One region of the Simplicispira sp. GW247-4R2A genome, then DNA from elsewhere that is predicted to be linked to it. Evidence: predicted binding sites of a transcription regulator. Region 1 holds the regulator's gene; each other region holds the start of a gene.
What was found. The regulator sigma-54, encoded in region 1, starts transcription at its own class of promoters, with help from an activator protein. The targets are predictions, from matches to a motif close to TGGCANGNAANCTGCTTT.
Positions count from the first base shown of each region.

Region 2: the regulator sigma-54 is predicted to act here: its motif matches at 1,553-1,570, upstream of exaC (acetaldehyde dehydrogenase ExaC).
Region 3: the regulator sigma-54 is predicted to act here: its motif matches at 1,666-1,683, upstream of AC07ZH_RS17810 (pilin).
Region 4: the regulator sigma-54 is predicted to act here: its motif matches at 1,511-1,528, upstream of AC07ZH_RS17945 (CmpA/NrtA family ABC transporter substrate-binding protein).

Region 1 is NZ_JBWKZM010000001.1:15,991-20,199, reverse strand. It holds gene AC07ZH_RS00115 (THUMP domain-containing class I SAM-dependent RNA methyltransferase) at 1-528, opposite strand, end outside; gene AC07ZH_RS00110 (RNA polymerase factor sigma-54) at 671-2,236, opposite strand; gene lptB (LPS export ABC transporter ATP-binding protein) at 2,239-3,009, opposite strand; gene lptA (lipopolysaccharide transport periplasmic protein LptA) at 3,006-3,680, opposite strand; gene AC07ZH_RS00095 (thiol:disulfide interchange protein DsbA/DsbL) at 3,831-4,209, opposite strand, start outside.
Region 2 is NZ_JBWKZM010000008.1:66,900-71,108, reverse strand. It holds gene exaC (acetaldehyde dehydrogenase ExaC) at 1-1,491, opposite strand, end outside; gene AC07ZH_RS07625 (sigma-54-dependent Fis family transcriptional regulator) at 1,794-3,764, shown strand; gene AC07ZH_RS07620 (DUF6976 family protein) at 3,809-4,209, opposite strand, start outside.
Region 3 is NZ_JBWKZM010000032.1:30,314-34,522, forward strand. It holds gene tfpZ (TfpX/TfpZ family type IV pilin accessory protein) at 98-919, opposite strand; gene AC07ZH_RS17810 (pilin) at 1,040-1,627, opposite strand; gene AC07ZH_RS17815 (MBL fold metallo-hydrolase) at 1,827-2,618, opposite strand; gene AC07ZH_RS17820 (CHASE2 domain-containing protein) at 2,629-4,209, opposite strand, start outside.
Region 4 is NZ_JBWKZM010000033.1:4,133-8,341, forward strand. It holds gene AC07ZH_RS17935 (ANTAR domain-containing response regulator) at 1-604, shown strand, start outside; gene AC07ZH_RS17940 (flavin reductase family protein) at 793-1,335, shown strand; gene AC07ZH_RS17945 (CmpA/NrtA family ABC transporter substrate-binding protein) at 1,695-2,939, shown strand; gene ntrB (nitrate ABC transporter permease) at 2,957-3,886, shown strand; gene AC07ZH_RS17955 (ABC transporter ATP-binding protein) at 3,883-4,209, shown strand, end outside.

The DNA of each region.
Region 1 (4,209 bases):
TCCGCCTTCCTTGACGTTCCGCCAGCCGCGCTTGAACAGCGGCTCACCCGAGGTGTCGATGTAGACCGTAGCCTCGTCGGTGGTCAGGTGCAGGTGCACGCGCACGTCGGGCCACTGGGTGTCCACGTCGGGGCGCACGCCGGCCTTGGCGCGAAAGCGGTCGGCCACCGCGTCCTTGGTGCGCAGCGCGGCAAAGTTCAGGCTGGTCAGCGGGCTGTGCTGGGCCGTGACTTCCACCTTGAAGCTCTGGCGCGGCGTGAACCAGATCTCCCAGGCAATGCCGGACGCCAGGGCGTAAATATCGTTCTCGTTGCGGTACAGGCCCTGGGCCAACTGCACCAGCACGCGCTGCGCCAGGCGGCTGTGCAGGTTGAGCAAAAGCGCATCGCGCCAGGAAGCCTGCAGCAGTACGCCGCCACGGCCCACAAGCAAATCGTTGCCGGTGAGGCCAGTGATTTGGTGCACCTCGTCGGCCAGAAAGCCCTCGACGCCGGCGGCGCAAGGGAGAAATAGATGAAGTTGATTCATAGGATGACTGTTGCGTCGTGCAACCACCGCTGCCACCAGCAGCCAAACGCCAGTGCCACCGTGGAACCGGCTTTGCCGGGCCAGGGGTGGCGTCCCCCTCCCGCAGGAGAGGGGGATGGCGCGCAGCGCCGCAGGGGGTGTTTCATGTCAGCGCCTTGCGCAGCGTGGTGGTGGGGATCTTCAGCGCTTCGCGGTATTTGGCCACGGTGCGGCGCGCGCATTCGATGCCCTGCTCCTTGAGCATGTCGGCAATCTGGCTGTCCGAAAGCGGTCTGGCCGGGTTCTCAGCGGCGACGAACTGCTTGATGAGCGCCCGCACCGCCGTGCTCGACGCATTGCCGCCCGTATCCGTCCCCAGACCCGAGCCAAAGAAAAACTTGAGTTCGTAAGTGCCCTGGGGCGTGGCCATGTATTTCGCGGTGGTGACACGCGAGATCGTCGATTCGTGCAGCCCCAGCTCGTCGGCAATGTCGCGCAGCACCAGCGGGCGCATGGCCAGTTCACCATGCACGAAGAAGTTCTTTTGCCGTTCGACGATGGCGCGCGAGACGCGCAGGATGGTGTCGAAGCGCTGCTGGATGTTCTTGATGAACCAGCGCGCCTCCTGCAGCCGCTGCTGCAGCGCGTGGTGGCCGTCGCTGCCGCGGTGGCCGCGCAGGGCGCCCGCGTAAATGTCGTGCACGCGCAGGCGCGGCATCACGTCGGGGTTGAGCTGCACGGAAAACTGCGCGCCTCCTGTGCCGACACGGCGCACCAGCACGTCGGGGACGATGGCATTGCGCTCCACATTGGCAAAGCGCCGGCCGGGGCGGGGTTCAAGGCTGGCAATGAGGGCCATGGCCGCACGCACGGCGTCTTCGCTGGCGCCACACAGGGGGGCCAGGCGCCGCACGTCGCGCCGCGCGAGCAGGTCAAGCGGCTGCTGGCAGATGGCAAGCGCGGTCGCGAGTGTCTCGGCGTGCTGCGCCTCCTCGTGCCGAAGCGCCTGCAGCTGCAGGCGCAGGCATTCCGCCAGATTGCGCGCGCCGACACCGGTGGGCTCCAGACTTTGCAGCAGCGAGAGCGCCACGGTGAAGCGGTGCACCAGTTCTTCGGCCTCCTCCGCATCGCCCCCGGCCAAACCGGCGGCCAGTTCCTCGAGGGGGTCTTCCAGGTAGCCGTTGTCGTTCAAGGATTCGATCAGGAAGGAGAGCGCTGCACGGTCAATATCGGAAAGGCGCAGCGACAGCGCCTGGCGGTGCAGGAAGTCGGTCAGCGAGCCATGCTCCTGCGCGCGGTCCAGCGCGTCGCCCACGCCTTCGCCTTGGTCGCTCTGCTGGCGCGCGGGGGCGTCGCCGCCCCATTCGGCATCGTCAGGCGCCAGGTCGTACGTGCCATCGCCCGACCAATCCAGCAGCTCATCCGCTCCGGAATATTCCGAATCATTTTGGCTCTCGGCGCTTACTGCACTTGGGATTTCAGCTCCCGAATACGTAGCACTCTCGATGGGCGCATCATCAGCCTGCACGGGCATGTCGGCCTGCAGCAGGCCAAACTCCTCGCGCGGCGCCTCGTCGCTCTCGCGTTCCAGAAACGGGTTGTCGTCGAGCATCTGGTCGACTTCCTGCCCCAGCTCCAGCGTCGAGAGCTGCAGCAATCGGATGGATTGCTGCAACTGCGGCGTGAGCGCCAGATGCTGCGAGACGCGCAGCGACAGGCCGGGTTTCACGGCTACATCCGGAAGTGCTCGCCCAGGTACACCCGGCGCACTTCGGCGTTGTCCACGATGTCGGTCGGCGTGCCCTGCGCCAGCACCTCGCCCTCGCTGATGATGAAGGCGTGGTCGCAGATGCCCAGCGTCTCGCGCACGTTGTGATCGGTGATCAGGACACCGATACCGCGCGCCTTCAGGAAACCGATGATGCGCTGGATCTCGATCACGGCGATGGGGTCGATCCCGGCAAAGGGCTCGTCCAGCAGAATGAAACGCGGCTGCGTGGCAAGGGCCCGTGCAATCTCCACGCGGCGGCGCTCACCGCCCGAGAGGGCCACCGCTGGAGAGTCGCGCAGGTGTTCCACGCGCAACTCTTGCAAAAGCTCGGTCAGGCGCTCTTCAATGGCCGCCTTGGCGAGCGGTTTTCCCTCCTCGTTCTGCTGCAGCTCCAGCACGGCGCGCACGTTCTCCTGCACCGTGAGTTTGCGGAAAATGGAGGCTTCCTGGGGCAGGTACGACAGCCCCAGGCGCGAGCGCCGGTGGATCGGCATGTGCGCCACCGAATGCCCGTCGATCAAGATGTCGCCCGCGTCGCAGGGCACCAGGCCCACGATCATGTAGAACGAAGTGGTCTTGCCCGCGCCATTGGGGCCGAGCAGTCCGACGACCTCGCCCTTGCGCATGCTGAGGGACACGTCCTTGACCACCTTGCGGCCGCCGTAGGATTTCGCCAGATGCCGCACCTCCAGCAGGCTGGTCGCACTGCTGGCCTGCGCTGGTGCCGTCACTTCGCGTCGCCGCCGAGGCGGTTGCTGGGACGCAGAAGGGGGTTGGCGTCCGAGGCTGGAGCGGCGGCTGCTGCTGGCGCGGCGTCACGCGGCGCGAGGACAGCCCGTACGCGCCCTGTACCGTCCCCCGGCTTTTTGCCCGTGTTGCGGCCGTCCACGGTAAATACATCGGTCAGGTTGTTGTAGACGATCACGTCGCCGGTAATTTCATCACTCAAATCACCCCCCCGGTAACGGCGCAGCTCGGCCTGATGGACGAAGCGCACGGTATCGGCCTTGCCGTTGTATTCGATGGTTTGCGCCTCCCCCTCGATGAACTCTTGCAGGGCGCTTGGCGCCGTGTCGCGCTTCTGGCGGAAAAACGCGCGCTGACCAGCACCACCGGTGACCGTTCCCGACTGGTAGCCGTCGGCGTCCTGGTGCACCTCCAGCCGCGTGCCGCGCAGCACGATGCTGCCCTTGGTCACGACCACCTTGCCGGTGAACACGCTGGTCTGTTGCAGTTCGTCGTGCCGCAACTGGTCGGCCTCGATGTTCATGGGCTGGTTGCGATCGGCCTTCTCGGCGAACACCGGCGCCGTGGCAAGCACCCCCATGGCGGCGAGCACCCATGCGATGAGCTCGACGGGTCGCACACGAGAAAAAGGAGACGGCAAGAAAAGAGAGAACATGCGAAGAGTGTCAGTAAAGGGCACGCCAACGCAGGGTGAACACTGCTGGCCTTTGGCGGCACGAATCTTGCAACCATTGTGCCATGCACGGGCAAAAAAATGCCCGCAGCGTCCGCGGGCATTACAGGGAAGACAGCCCCGGTTGCGAAATCAGCCTTTGGCGACCAACGCTTCGACCACTTTGAGCATTCCGGTCAGGCTGCCGGCCATGCTGCCATCGGTGTAGTAGCGCCCTGCCACGCCCATGGAGGGAACACCCTCAACGCCGTAGGCGTCTTGCAATTGGGACACCTTGCGGACCTCATTGGAGACTGTGAAGGAGTTGTACATCTCCTTGAACTTGGCCAAATCCATGCCCGGCTGCTTGGCGATCCAGGCAAAAATGCCATCGTCCTTGGAGAGATTTTGCTTCTCGACGTGAATGGCATGAAACACCTTGGCTTGCAGTTGGTCTACCTTGCCCAAGCCTTCAAGGGCGTAGTACAACTTTTGCTGAGGGGCAAAACTCGCGTTGAAGGCGATCGGGACG
Region 2 (4,209 bases), on a different contig from region 1:
CACGAGCAGGTTCTTGGTCTGCTGGTAGTGGTCGAGCATCATCTTGTGCGTCTCACGCCCAATACCCGATTCCTTGTAACCGCCGAACGCAGCGTGCGCCGGGTAGGCGTGGTAGCAGTTGGTCCACACGCGCCCGGCCTTGATGGCGCGGCCCATGCGGTAGGCCACGTTGCCGTTGCGGCTCCACACGCCGGCACCCAGGCCGTACAGCGTGTCATTGGCAATGGCCAGCGCTTCAGCTTCGTCCTTGAAGGTGGTCACGGCCAGCACGGGACCAAAGATTTCTTCCTGGAAAATGCGCATCTTGTTGTGGCCCTTGAACAGCGTGGGCTGCACGTAGTAGCCGCCTTCCAAGTCCCCGCCCAGATGCGCTTGGCTGCCACCGGCCAGCACCTCGGCACCTTCCTGTTTGCCCAGATCAAGGTACGACAGAATCTTGGTGAGCTGCTCTTTGGAGGCCTGTGCGCCCATCATGCTGTCGGTGTCCAGCGGGTTCATGTGCTTGATGGACGCCACGCGTTTGAGCACACGTTCCATGAACTTGTCGTAGATGGATTCCTGGATCAGTGCGCGCGATGGGCAGGTGCAAACCTCACCCTGGTTAAAGGCAAACAGCACCAGGCCTTCAATCGCCTTGTCGAGGAAGGCATCGTCTTTGTCCATGATGTCGGCAAAGAAGATGTTGGGCGACTTGCCACCCAGCTCCAGCGTGGCGGGAATCAGGTTGTTGGCCGCGGCCTGCGCAATCACGCGGCCCGTGGTGGTGGAACCAGTAAAGGCAATCTTGGCAATGCGCTTGCTGGTGGCCAGCGGCATGCCGGCTTCACGGCCGTAGCCGTTGACGATATTGAGCACGCCAGGGGGAACGATGTCGGCAATCAGCTCGGCCAAAATCAGAATGCTGATGGGGGTGCTCTCTGCGGGCTTGAGCACCACGCAGTTGCCGGCGCCAATGGCAGGGGCCAGTTTCCAGGCTGCCATCAGGATGGGGAAGTTCCACGGAATGATCTGGCCCACCACGCCCAGAGGTTCCTGGATGTGGTACGCCACGGTGTTCTCATCGATGTTGGACAGCGCGCCTTCTTGTGCCCGCACGCAGCCGGCAAAGTAGCGGAAATGGTCCACGGTGAGCGGAATGTCGGCGTTCAGCGTCTCGCGGATCGCCTTGCCGTTGTCCACGGTTTCAGCGTAGGCCAGCAACTCCAGATTTTGCTCAATGCGGTCGGCAATCTTGAGCAGGATGTTGGAGCGCGTGGCGGCGTCGGTCTTGCCCCAGGCGTCGGCGGCGGCGTGGGCGGCGTCGAGCGCCAGTTCGATGTCTTCGGCGGTGGAGCGGGCTACCTGCGTATAGACCTTTCCACTGATAGGCGTCACCACGTCAAAGTATTGGCCTTTCACAGGGGCGACGAACTTGCCACCGATGAAGTTGTTGTACTGGGGTTTGTAGGCGATTTTGGCGCCAGCGGCGCCAGGGGCTGCATAAACGGTCATGTGCTTGTCTCCAGGTGAAAAGTCAATCCAGCGTCCACTTGGACGGCCAGATACCAGACACCATTCACAAACCGTGCCAGGCTGTCCCTGTGCTGCCAATGCATTGAATTTGCAGGACCTTGCAAACTTTCTGAGCAGGATGCCGCCAGTCGCCCGTGGGGCGACGCTCCACAGTGCAACGACTGTCACAGAACGAAACACTTGGCCAGCATAGGGGTAATGCACAGTTGCCTGCGGGTGGCGAGCCGCCCATACTCGCGCCAAAAAGCGGGGCACCCCAGCACCCGCACAGGAGACAACACATGCCATCGATCCCTACTCCCATCGCCTTGCGCCAGGCCAGGCAGCATCTGCTGGAATCGGGCCAGTGCCCAGGTGGCCTGGTCCATGAACGCCTGACGCGTTCGTGGTCGCGCAGCATGGCAGCGGGGTTGGTGCCCACGGGCCGGGTGCTGGCGCCCGAGCCAGCAAGCAGCGGCAGCCTGCGCCAGGCCCTGTCGGCCAGCCATTCGCTCTTGGCGCATTCACGCCCCATCATGGAATATGTGTTTGACCAGGTGCGCCACAGCCAGAGCGTGGTCGTGCTGGCCGACCCCCGCGGCATGCTGGTGCACACGCTGGGCGACCCGCTTTTCGCCGACAAGGCGGCACGCGTGGCGCTGGCCTGCGGGGCGTCCTGGCACGAGGAACACCGCGGCACGAATGCCGTTGGCACAGCCCTGGTCGAGCGCAGCGCCGTGCAGATACACGGCTCCGAGCACTTCCTGGAGCGCAACAGTTTCCTGACCTGCGCGGCTTCGCCCATTCTGTCGGCCACGGGCGATCTGCTGGGTATCCTGGACATTTCTGGCGACCACCGCAGCGGCCAGGCCCATGGGCATACGCTGGGCCTGGTCAGTACGGCCGCCCGCATGATCGAGAACCGCCTGCTGGTGGCCACCTGCCAGCGCAACCTTCGGCTGCACTTGCACACGCAGCCCGAAGGCATTGGCAGCGTCGCGGAAGGCATTGTGGTGGTCTCCGAGGACGGCTGGATCGTGGGCGCCAACCGCGTGGCCCTGACGCAGCTGGGCCTGCAGACCGGGGACATCGGCGCGACGCTGCTCGAACGCGTACTCGATGTGCGGCTCGATGACCTGCTCACCCGCCACCAGCGCCGGTCCTCGCAGACCCACATGCTTCGCTTGCACAGCGGCGCCACGCTGTTTGCCCAGCTGCAGGCGGATGCGGCTACCTGGCCCACGCGCCGCGCGAGCAGTGCGGCGCACCTTCAGCCTGCACAGCCCGCGGGCGATGCACTGGCCCAGATCGATACGGGCGATGCCCGCTGGCGCGCCGCCGCCGACAAGGTGCGCCGCGTGGTGGGCAAGCCTATCGCGGTGTTGATCCAGGGTGAGTGCGGCGTGGGCAAGGAGGTGTTTGCGCGCGCCTTGCATGCCAGCGGTCCGCGGCATGCAGCGCCCTTTGTCGCCATCAACTGCGGTGCCATTCCAGAATCCCTGATCGAGGCCGAGCTGTTTGGCTACGTGGGCGGGGCTTTTACGGGCGCGCGCAAGGAGGGAAGCCTGGGGCGCCTGCGCGAAGCGCATGGCGGCACGCTGTTTCTCGATGAGATTGGCGATATGCCGCTGCCCATGCAGACCCGGCTGCTGCGGGTGCTGCAGGAGCGCAGCGTCACGCCGGTCGGCTCGGGCACGGCGGTGCCGGTGGACTTTGCTCTTGTCTGCGCCACGCATTGCCAGTTGCTGGAGGCTGCAGCGCAGGGGCGTTTCCGGCAAGACCTGTACTACCGCATCAATGGCCTGACGGTGCAGTTGCCGGCGCTGCGCGAGCGCAGCGATTTCGGGGCGCTCGCCCAGCGGTTGCTGCACGACCTGCACCCGGAGCGCGCGCTGCAGTTGGCGCCAGATCTGTATGCACAGCTGGCCGGTTACGCCTGGCCCGGCAATCTGCGCCAGGTCGCGAGTGTGCTGCGCACGGCCTGCGCCATGCTGGGGGACGAGGAGGACACGCTGGACTGGGTGCATATGCCTGATGACCTGATCGCCGCCTTGTCCCTTCCTTTGAAGAATGCAGTCGCTGCACCGTGCCCTACAGACCAAGTGCCGGCCCAGAACGCCACGCTCAACCTGCAGGAGTTGTCGCACGCCGCCATCCAGCAAGCCCTGCAAAGCACGCGCGGCAACGTCACCCAGGCCGCTCGCCAGTTGGGTATCAGCCGGCAGACCATCTACCGCAAGCTCGAAGCCGCCCGTGCGCCGCGCAGTGCCTGAGGGACTTGTTCTGCGTGACCTGCCCCCTTGGCGAGCCGCACTCGTCAGTGCATTTCCAAGGTCATCTGCACCATGGTCTGGTTCAGCAACTGGTAGGCCACTTCGCCAAAAGTCATCGGACCAATCACCTGCCCGGTGTGTTTTCCCTCTAGTTCCCCATAGAGGTAATTGAGAATGCAGTTGCAGGAAAAACTGGCCTCTGGCAGATCGGCGCTGGCCTGCGCGAAGGCTGCCTCATAGTCGACATGGAACGAATCGGCAAGCCGGTACGCAACCTTAGGAAAAACCGGGCCGTAGAAATCTACGGTCGCGTCCTGGGAATTGACCGCCTTGAAGCTCACATTGACGCTGGCGCCGTTGTAGTCGGCCACCAGGGGCAAGCGTGTGTCGTGGCCCATCTCCTTCAAGTACTTTGCGAAAGACACGGGCCTCTGGTTGATAACGC
Region 3 (4,209 bases), on a different contig from region 1:
CCGCAACCAAAAGGAAAATGCTACCACCTGCCCGCTTCCATCGCCGTGCAAGGCGTATGAAATGCCGAGGACACGCACACGCCGCAGGCGGGCTCAATCAAAAGAAACCATCCACATGGGCATACCCGCGCAGGCGGGCGGTGTGCGGGTCGATCAGCACCACCCAATCCATCGCTCGACGGCTGACCAGCGGCAGCCAGCGCAACGCAGCGCCATCGGTGGTTTCGCCCGGCTTGTGGTTGGCCAATGCGCGCCCTACCGCCGCATCCATCAGCGCCGCCTGGCTGGGGTATTTGCCACGCAGTTCGCTCAGTGGGCGGGCGCGTTGCAGCACCTGGGCGGTGCTGAGCGCATAGTCCTGCCACCAGCTTGGGCGCTGGCTGGGCTCAACGCCCTGCAGCGAGGCATCGATGCTGGCCAGCTTCTCGGCGGAAGTGCTCACAGGGCGAAGCCCCACGGTGCGCGGGCGCGCCAGGCTCCAGGGCTGGGCCCAATCGGGAACAGTCGCGTCTTCGCCCTCGTTCAGGTCGGAATAGGTCACCACGCGAAATCGGTCCACCTCATGCACCAGCGCCACCGGGCGGGCATGTGCCAGCGTATGAATACCGTAGCCAAGCGCCAGCAACTGGATGAGCGCCACTAGTGCCAGATCGCGCCGCAGCTCGGCGCGTGGCTTGGCGGGGTTGAACACCACCAGGGTGAGCGAGGGGCCGCAGACCACATCGACGCCGACAATCAACCAGAACAACTCCGTGCCGCCCACCAGTTCGCGCAGCGGCGAGGGAAACCACAGGCCAAACACCAACGCTGCAACCACGCCCGCCACGGTGGCAGACAACAGCAAATGGATGGCAGCGGCGCGCAGCGCATGGGCACCGCGGGAGTGGAATACGGAAGGGAAAGCAGAAACTTCAGGCACGGCAGCAGCAAAAAATGAAGAGAGAGAGAGAGAGAAAGACGTGGGGTTCCCATCATCAACGAAAACGCCCGCAAAAGCGGGCGTTGTGTTTCTCACCCGGCGCTTAGCTGCGCCTGACGATCAACGGCACTCGGACGGCATATATTTAGCCAGCACCGGAGCAGCATTAACCGTTATATTGGTCAGCCCGCGACCGTTTGCAGATACGTTGGTTGCAGAAGTGCAAGCCCAATCCACAGCACCGACGGAAGTTGCCACAGGCAATGCGCCCTGGACATTCGGAAGGAGGTTAAACGCCTTTCCGTTCAGGCCGGTGGGAATACCATTGCCTGAAGTGGCTGCAATTGCTACCGAGATGGTCCAGTTGGTCGCCGCTGCAGGGAAGGGAGCGCAGTCTGCCGCAGTTGGAGCACCGCCAGCAGCTGCGTTGTATACACAGTAGTTCAGGACATATTTTGATGCCTTTTGCTGATACGGCGTTGCATTGATTGCGGTCGCAGCAGCTGTCAACCCTGTCACACCGTCAGATTGGAACGCTTCGCTCAACACACCTTTGGCAGAAGAGCCGGCGATCACACCTTCAGAAATCTTTGCCCGAACCGTGTAATCCTGATAAGCAGGCAAAGCGATAGCGGCCAAGATACCGATGATCGCCACAACGATCATCAATTCGATCAAGGTAAAACCTTGTTGGAGAGAACGCTTCATGAAAACCCCCTAGGGAAAGTTGCAAATGCACAGGGTATGCAGCAAATCCTGTGCCAGGATTTTTACGGCACGTGAGGTGAGACATTTCAAATTGGCAGTCTCTCAACGTGACACGTTTGCGCACAGATTGCACATTTTTGTCACCTTCAGTCTGCCGCTTTGCCCCGGCCCGTCTTTTGTGGTGCCTTGCGCTGCCCCCCTACACCTCAAACTCCTGCCCCGCCTCCAGCCACCGAATGTCGTGCCTGGCCGGCGCCCCCGCTGCCGCATGCGCGTCAAACCGGCACACTTCTTCATAGATGAGCGCCGTTTCCGACGGCTTGGTGTGGGTGATGCAGATGGGGCAGTTCGCCGCACCCTGGAACTGCGCCAGCTCCTGGGCCAGGGTGTCCGACGACAGATGCCGGCTGCGCTCGGCCAGCAGGTGTTCGCGCCGGCTGAACGCGGTCTCAATCACCAGCATGGCAACAGGCAAGGCATTCACGCGCTGCCAGAACGCCGGGTTGCGCCCGGTGTCGCCGCTGAACACCCACCAGCCGCGCTCGCCCTGCACGGCATAGCCCACGGCCGGCACGGTGTGCAGCGCGGGCAGTACTTCGAGGACAGCATCCGCCACGCTCAACACTTCGCCAGTGGCCAGAGGGACGCAACGCAAAAAGGGTCTGTCGCTGCTGGGGATACGGCTGAAGTCGGGCCAGATGGTGCCGTTGAACACATGGGCGCGCAGGGCGGCAATGGTTTCCGGCAGCGCATGCACCTGCAGCGGGGCGCTGCGCATGGCGGCCACCGAATCGATCATCAGTGGCAGGGCGGCGATGTGGTCCAGATGCGAGTGGGTGAGGAACACATGGTCGATGGCCGCCATTTCGTCCAGCGTCAGGTCGCCCACGCCGGTGCCCGCATCGATCAGGATGTTGCGGTTGACCAGAAACGAGGTGGTGCGGCAGCCTTGCGAGATGGCGCCGGAACAACCAAGCACACGGATTTTCATAGGGCTGCGGCTATTTGGTATCGAAACGGGTCGCCCCGTCCCAGTCGGGCTGGTAGGGTAACACCCGCAGCATGGCCACACGTTCGGCGTACCAGGCCAGCAGCTTGCTCTCAGGATCGGCGCGGCGCAGGGATTCTGCATGGCGATCGCAGGCCGCCCAATCCTGCGCGCGCAAGCTGGCGAGCGCCTCGTTCCATTGCGCCAGCCTGTGCATCTGATCAGGCGCGACCTCCCCCAACCGGCCGAGCGGGTAAAAAATGGCGACGGCGTCTTCCTTGCCCTTGACGCGCACACGGTCGAGCTCCTGCCAGACGAAACCACTCGCCTGCTGGCGGGTTGCCTCGCTCGCCACAATGTCCACGCCGTAGACTTTGCACAAGCCTTCCAGGCGCGAGCCAAGGTTGACGGCGTCGCCAATCACGGTGTAGCTGCGGCGAATGTCCGAGCCCATGTCCCCCACGCACATGGGGCCGGTATTGAGCCCTATGCCGATGCCGATCTCTGGCAGGCCGGTGGCGCGGTGGCGGGCGTTGAGCGATTGGACAGCAGCAACCATGTCCAGCGCCGCCTGCACGGCCAGCGCGGCGTGCTGCTGCGTGGGCACCGGTGCGCCCCAAAAGGCCATGACGCAGTCCCCCATGTACTTGTCGATCGTGCCCAGATGCGCGCGAATGGCCTGCGTGAGACGGCTGAAGATGTCGTTGAGCAAGGCTTGGAGCTGCACGGGCTCCATGCGCTCGGACATGGCGGTAAAGCCGCGCATATCGCAAAACATCACGGTGAGTTCGCGGCTGGCGGCCTGCATGCTGTAGCGCTCGGGCGCGAGCAGCATCTGGTCCACGAGTTCAGGGGGCACGTAAGTGCCAAACAGGTGCGCCAGGTTGCGTTTGGTGCGGCTCTCTGTCAGGTAGCCATGGGCCATGTCGAGTGCGGTGGCCACCACCACCACGGCCAGCGCACTCGCCAATGGCAAGGCCAAGCCGTCGACCAGATACAGCTGTGCATTAAGGCCTACCAAGGCCACCAGTACAGCGGCGGCCAGCAGCAGCGCACGAGCGGCGCTGAGCAAAGGCAGTACCAGCGCCAGCAGCACGCCAGCAACGACGATTTGCAATACGTCAAAGGCGGTGGCGTAGTCGGGCCGATAAATCGCCTTCCCGCTCAGGAACCCCGAGAGCACATTGGCGTGCACTTCCACACCGGGGTACGCGCGCCCGACAGGCGTCGCACGCAGGTCCTGCAGGCCCGGCGCCGTGGAGCCCAGCAGCACAATTTTGCCGCGCAGGCTGCCGGCGGGCAGCCTGCCTTGCAGCACGTCAGCCGCCGAGATATACCGAAAAGATCCACCACTGGGCCCACCCGGCCCGCGGTAGGGCACGAGCGTTGCCAATTCCTCGTCCACCGGGAGGAATTTCCGCCCGCCACTTGCGTGCAGCTCGACGCCGCGCAGCAAGTTGCGCTCGCCCGGCACTGGTTCCGTAGCAAACGCCGGCACCACATTGGCGCCGCCCAGGAAGGTACGGTAGACGGCTAGCGCCAACGATTCGTAGTAAGCACCCTGGTACTCCGCCAGCAGAGGCAATGAGCGCAC
Region 4 (4,209 bases), on a different contig from region 1:
GGTGATAGCCCCCGAACTCGCCGTGGCCGACCCGCGAGACCGGCACGCCCTGCGGCTGGCCGAGCGCTCGCGCATGCTGCGCATCGGTTTGCTGGAAAACAACCTCAACCTCGTCGCCGTGCTGCCGGCCGACACCTTCCTGAGCGAACGCCTGGCGCAGCTCCAGCCCGATCTGGTCATCGTGGACGCCGAAAGCGAAGCCCGCGACGCGCTTGAACATGTGGTGATGGCCACGCGCGATGCGCCCCGCCCCATCGTGCTGTTCACCAACGACGACGACACCACCCACGTGCGCGACGCCGTGGCCGCGGGCGTGTGCGCCTACGTCGTGGCGGGCCTGGCGCCCCAGCGCATCCGCCCCATCCTCGACGTTGCCCTGGCCCGCTTCGCCCACGAACAAGCCCTGCGCAGCGAACTGGCCGACGCCAAAAGCGAATTGAAAGACCGCAAAACCATCGACCGCGCCAAAGGCCTGCTCATGCAGCGCCAGGGCCTGAGCGAACCCGCCGCCTATGAGAAGCTGCGCAAGACGGCGATGGAAAAGGGGCTGAAGCTGGGCGAGGTGGCGCGGCGGATGCTGGAGATGGTGGATTTGCTGGGGTGAGAACCACCGTGGTCAAGGGGCCGCCCCATGCCTTTGCATGTCCCCCTCACATGCCCGACGAATTGAAGCAGGGGGGGTTGTGAGCGCCGCAGGCACTGCGCTGCTGCCAACCGGGACTGTGCGCCAACACGCCGGAGCGGCGCCTTGGGTTTCCACGGGTAATATCGAACGCGCACGGAGGGGCTCTCATGAAGCAGTTTGACCTGGGCAAGGCTTTCACTCTGATGGAATCGGGGCCCGTGGTCCTCGTGACCACCCATGATGGGGAGAAGCACAACGTCATGACCATTTCCTGGACCATGGTGCTGGATTTCACTCCGAGGTTCGCCATCGCCACGGGGGAGTGGAACCACTCTTTCGCGGCGTTGCGAAAAACCCGGGAATGCGTGATTGCGATCCCCACCGTTGACCTCCTGGACCAGGTGGTCGGCATCGGGACATGCTCCGGGGCAGACACGGACAAGTTTTCCAAATTGGGGCTCACGCCCGTGCCGGCCAAGCACGTCAGGCCGCCCTTGATCAGGGAATGCCTCGCCAACATCGAGTGCCGGGTCGTCGACCTCATCCAGAAGCACCCCATTGTCGTGCTGAAGGCGGTGGCCGCCTACCTCGATACCGGACGCACGGAAAAGCGCACGGTTCACGCCGTGGGGGACGGAACGTTCATCGTCGATGGCGACAGGATCGACCGAAAGAAGATGATGGCCTCCAAGCTGCCACCGGGCGTTTAGCCGGCCCAGCGGTTCAGGCGGGCCATTTCCGATCTTCGTCGCTCCCGCGCTCCCATGGTGCAGCGCACAACTCCGGTGCATCCCCACGCACCCGGTTCGCAAGAGGCCAGCCCCAGCGCTCTGGAACCAAGCGCCTCGCAGTCCTTTTCCCCTAGCAAGCACTCCGCCCACCACCTGGCACAAGCCTTGCAATAGTGCTTACAGACCCTTCGGGGTCAATACGGCGGCACCACCCAATGGCGGGTGGAGGCAACCGTTCAATGGACAAAGGCGTCCCCACCCTGCGCGTCTGCCGCCCCTTGCGGCGCTGCGCAGCGTGAGGACGCCTTTTTTATTGGCCCAACGCAAAAAGGAACCCCATGACCGATCTTCTGACATCCCGCTTGCCCCGCCGCACCGTGCTGCAGGCCGCCGCCGTGGGCGCCGTGGGGATCAGCCCAGCGCTGCGCGCGCTGGTCCACGCCCAGGGCTCGGACGCCCCCGAGAAGAAGGAAGTGAAGATTGGCTTCATTCCGCTGACCGACTGCGCCAGCGTGGTGATGGCCTCGGTGCTGGGCTTCGACAAGAAGTACGGCGTGACCATCATCCCCAGCAAGGAGGCGAGCTGGGCCGGGGTGCGCGACAAGCTGGTCAACGGCGAGCTGGACTTTGCCCACGTGCTGTATGGCCTTGTCTACGGCGTGCACCTGGGACTGGCCGGCCCCAGGAAGGACATGGCGGTGCTGATGACCCTCAACCGCAACGGCCAGGGGCTGACGCTCTCCAAAGCGCTGGCCGACAAGGGCGCGACCCACCTGGCAGGCCTGGCGGCGCTGATGAAGAAAGAGCCGCGCGAATACACCTTTGCGCAGACCTTCCCGACCGGCACGCACGCCATGTGGCTGTACTACTGGCTGGCGTCGGGCGGCATCGACCCGTTCAAGGACGTCAAGTGCATCGTCGTGCCGCCGCCGCAAATGGTGGCCAACATGCGCGTGGGCAACATGGACGGCTTCAGCGTGGGCGAGCCCTGGAACGCGCGCGCCATCGCCGACGGCGTGGGCATCACGGCCGCCACCTCGCAGGACGTGTGGAAGGACCACCCCGAGAAGGTGCTGGGCACCACCTTTGACTTCGCCCAGAAGTACCCCAACACCGCCCGCGCGGTGACGGCCGCCATTCTGGAGGCCAGCCGCTGGATCGACGAGAGCGCCGCCAACAAGACGCGCATGGCGCAGACCATTGCCGCCAAGTCGTACGTGAACACCTCGGTGAACACGATTGCGCCGCGCATCCTGGGGCGCTACGACAACGGCTTGGGCAAGACCTGGGACGACCCCAACCACATGAAGTTCTACGACGGCGGCGCGGTCAACTTCCCCTATTTGTCGGACGGGATGTGGTTCCTGACGCAGCACAAGCGCTGGGGCCTGCTGAAAGACCACCCCGATTACACCGGCGTGGCGCGCGCCATCAACCGCATCGACCTTTACAAGCAGGCCGCTGCGGCCAGCGGCACGCCCTTGCCCAAGAGCGAGCTGCGCAGCAGCACGCTGATCGACGGCGTGGTGTGGGACGGCAAAGACCCCGCCAGGTACGCCGACAGTTTCAAGATTCACGCCTGACCCTTAGGAGCCCACCCATGGTCGCCGCCGTTTTCCATTCCCCGCCCGAAGCCGCAGCAAGCGCGCCTACACACTCCGGAGCTATCAAAAATATAGCTTCTAGCGCAATCAACACAAGCGCTAGAGGCCAAAAACACCTTAAAGACACCCCACGCGGCCCGCTGCTGTCCCGCGCCTTCTGGCTGGCGGTGCTGCCGCCGCTGTGCGGCTTTGCGCTGCTTCTGGGCGTGTGGGCGCTGGTGTCGGCCGGCACGGGCGCCAGCATTCCCGGCCCGGCCGCTACCTGGCAGCAGGCGCGCGAGCTGTTTGCCGACCCGTTCTACCGCAACGGCCCCAACGACCAGGGCGTGGGCTGGAACGTGCTGGCCTCGCTCGAACGCGTGGCCGTGGGCTTTGGCTTGGCGGCGGCGGTGGGGATTCCGGCGGGCTTTGCCATCGGGCGTTTTACCTTCCTCTCGCGCATGTTCGGGCCGCTCATCAGCCTGCTGCGGCCGGTGTCGCCGCTGGCCTGGCTGCCGATTGGCCTGCTGGTGTTCAAGGGCGCCAACCCGGCGGCCATCTGGACCATCTTCATCTGCTCGATCTGGCCCATGGTCATCAACACCGCCACCGGCGTGCAGCGCGTGCCGCAGGACTACATGAACGTGGCGCGAGTATTGAACCTGTCGGAATGGAAGATCGCCACGCGCATCCTGTTCCCCGCCGTGCTGCCGTACATGCTGACCGGCGTGCGCTTGGCGGTCAGCACGGCCTGGCTGGTGATCGTGGCGGCCGAGATGCTGACCGGCGGCGTGGGCATTGGTTTTTGGGTGTGGGACGAGTGGAACAACCTGAACGTGGCCCACATCCTGATCGCCATCTTCATCATCGGCGTGGTCGGCTACGCGCTCGAATTCGCCCTGGTGCGCATCGCATCGGCCTTCACGTTTGAGGAGACACGCGCATGACCACCCCCAGCGACACCACCGCCGCCGCCCTGCCCGCCCGCTCTGCGCCACCGGCTGCGCGCTACCTCGACATCCAGCAGGTGGGGCAAACCTTCAAAACGGCCAAGGGCCCGTTCACTGCGCTGCAGGACATCAACTTGCAGATCGCACAGGGCGAATTCGTCGCCCTGATCGGGCATTCTGGTTGCGGCAAATCGACGCTGCTCAATTTGATCGCCGGGCTCACCGCGCCCACCAGCGGCGTGCTGCTGTGCGCCAACCGCGAGATCAAAGGCCCCGGCCCCGAGCGCGCGGTGGTGTTCCAGAACCATTCGCTGCTGCCG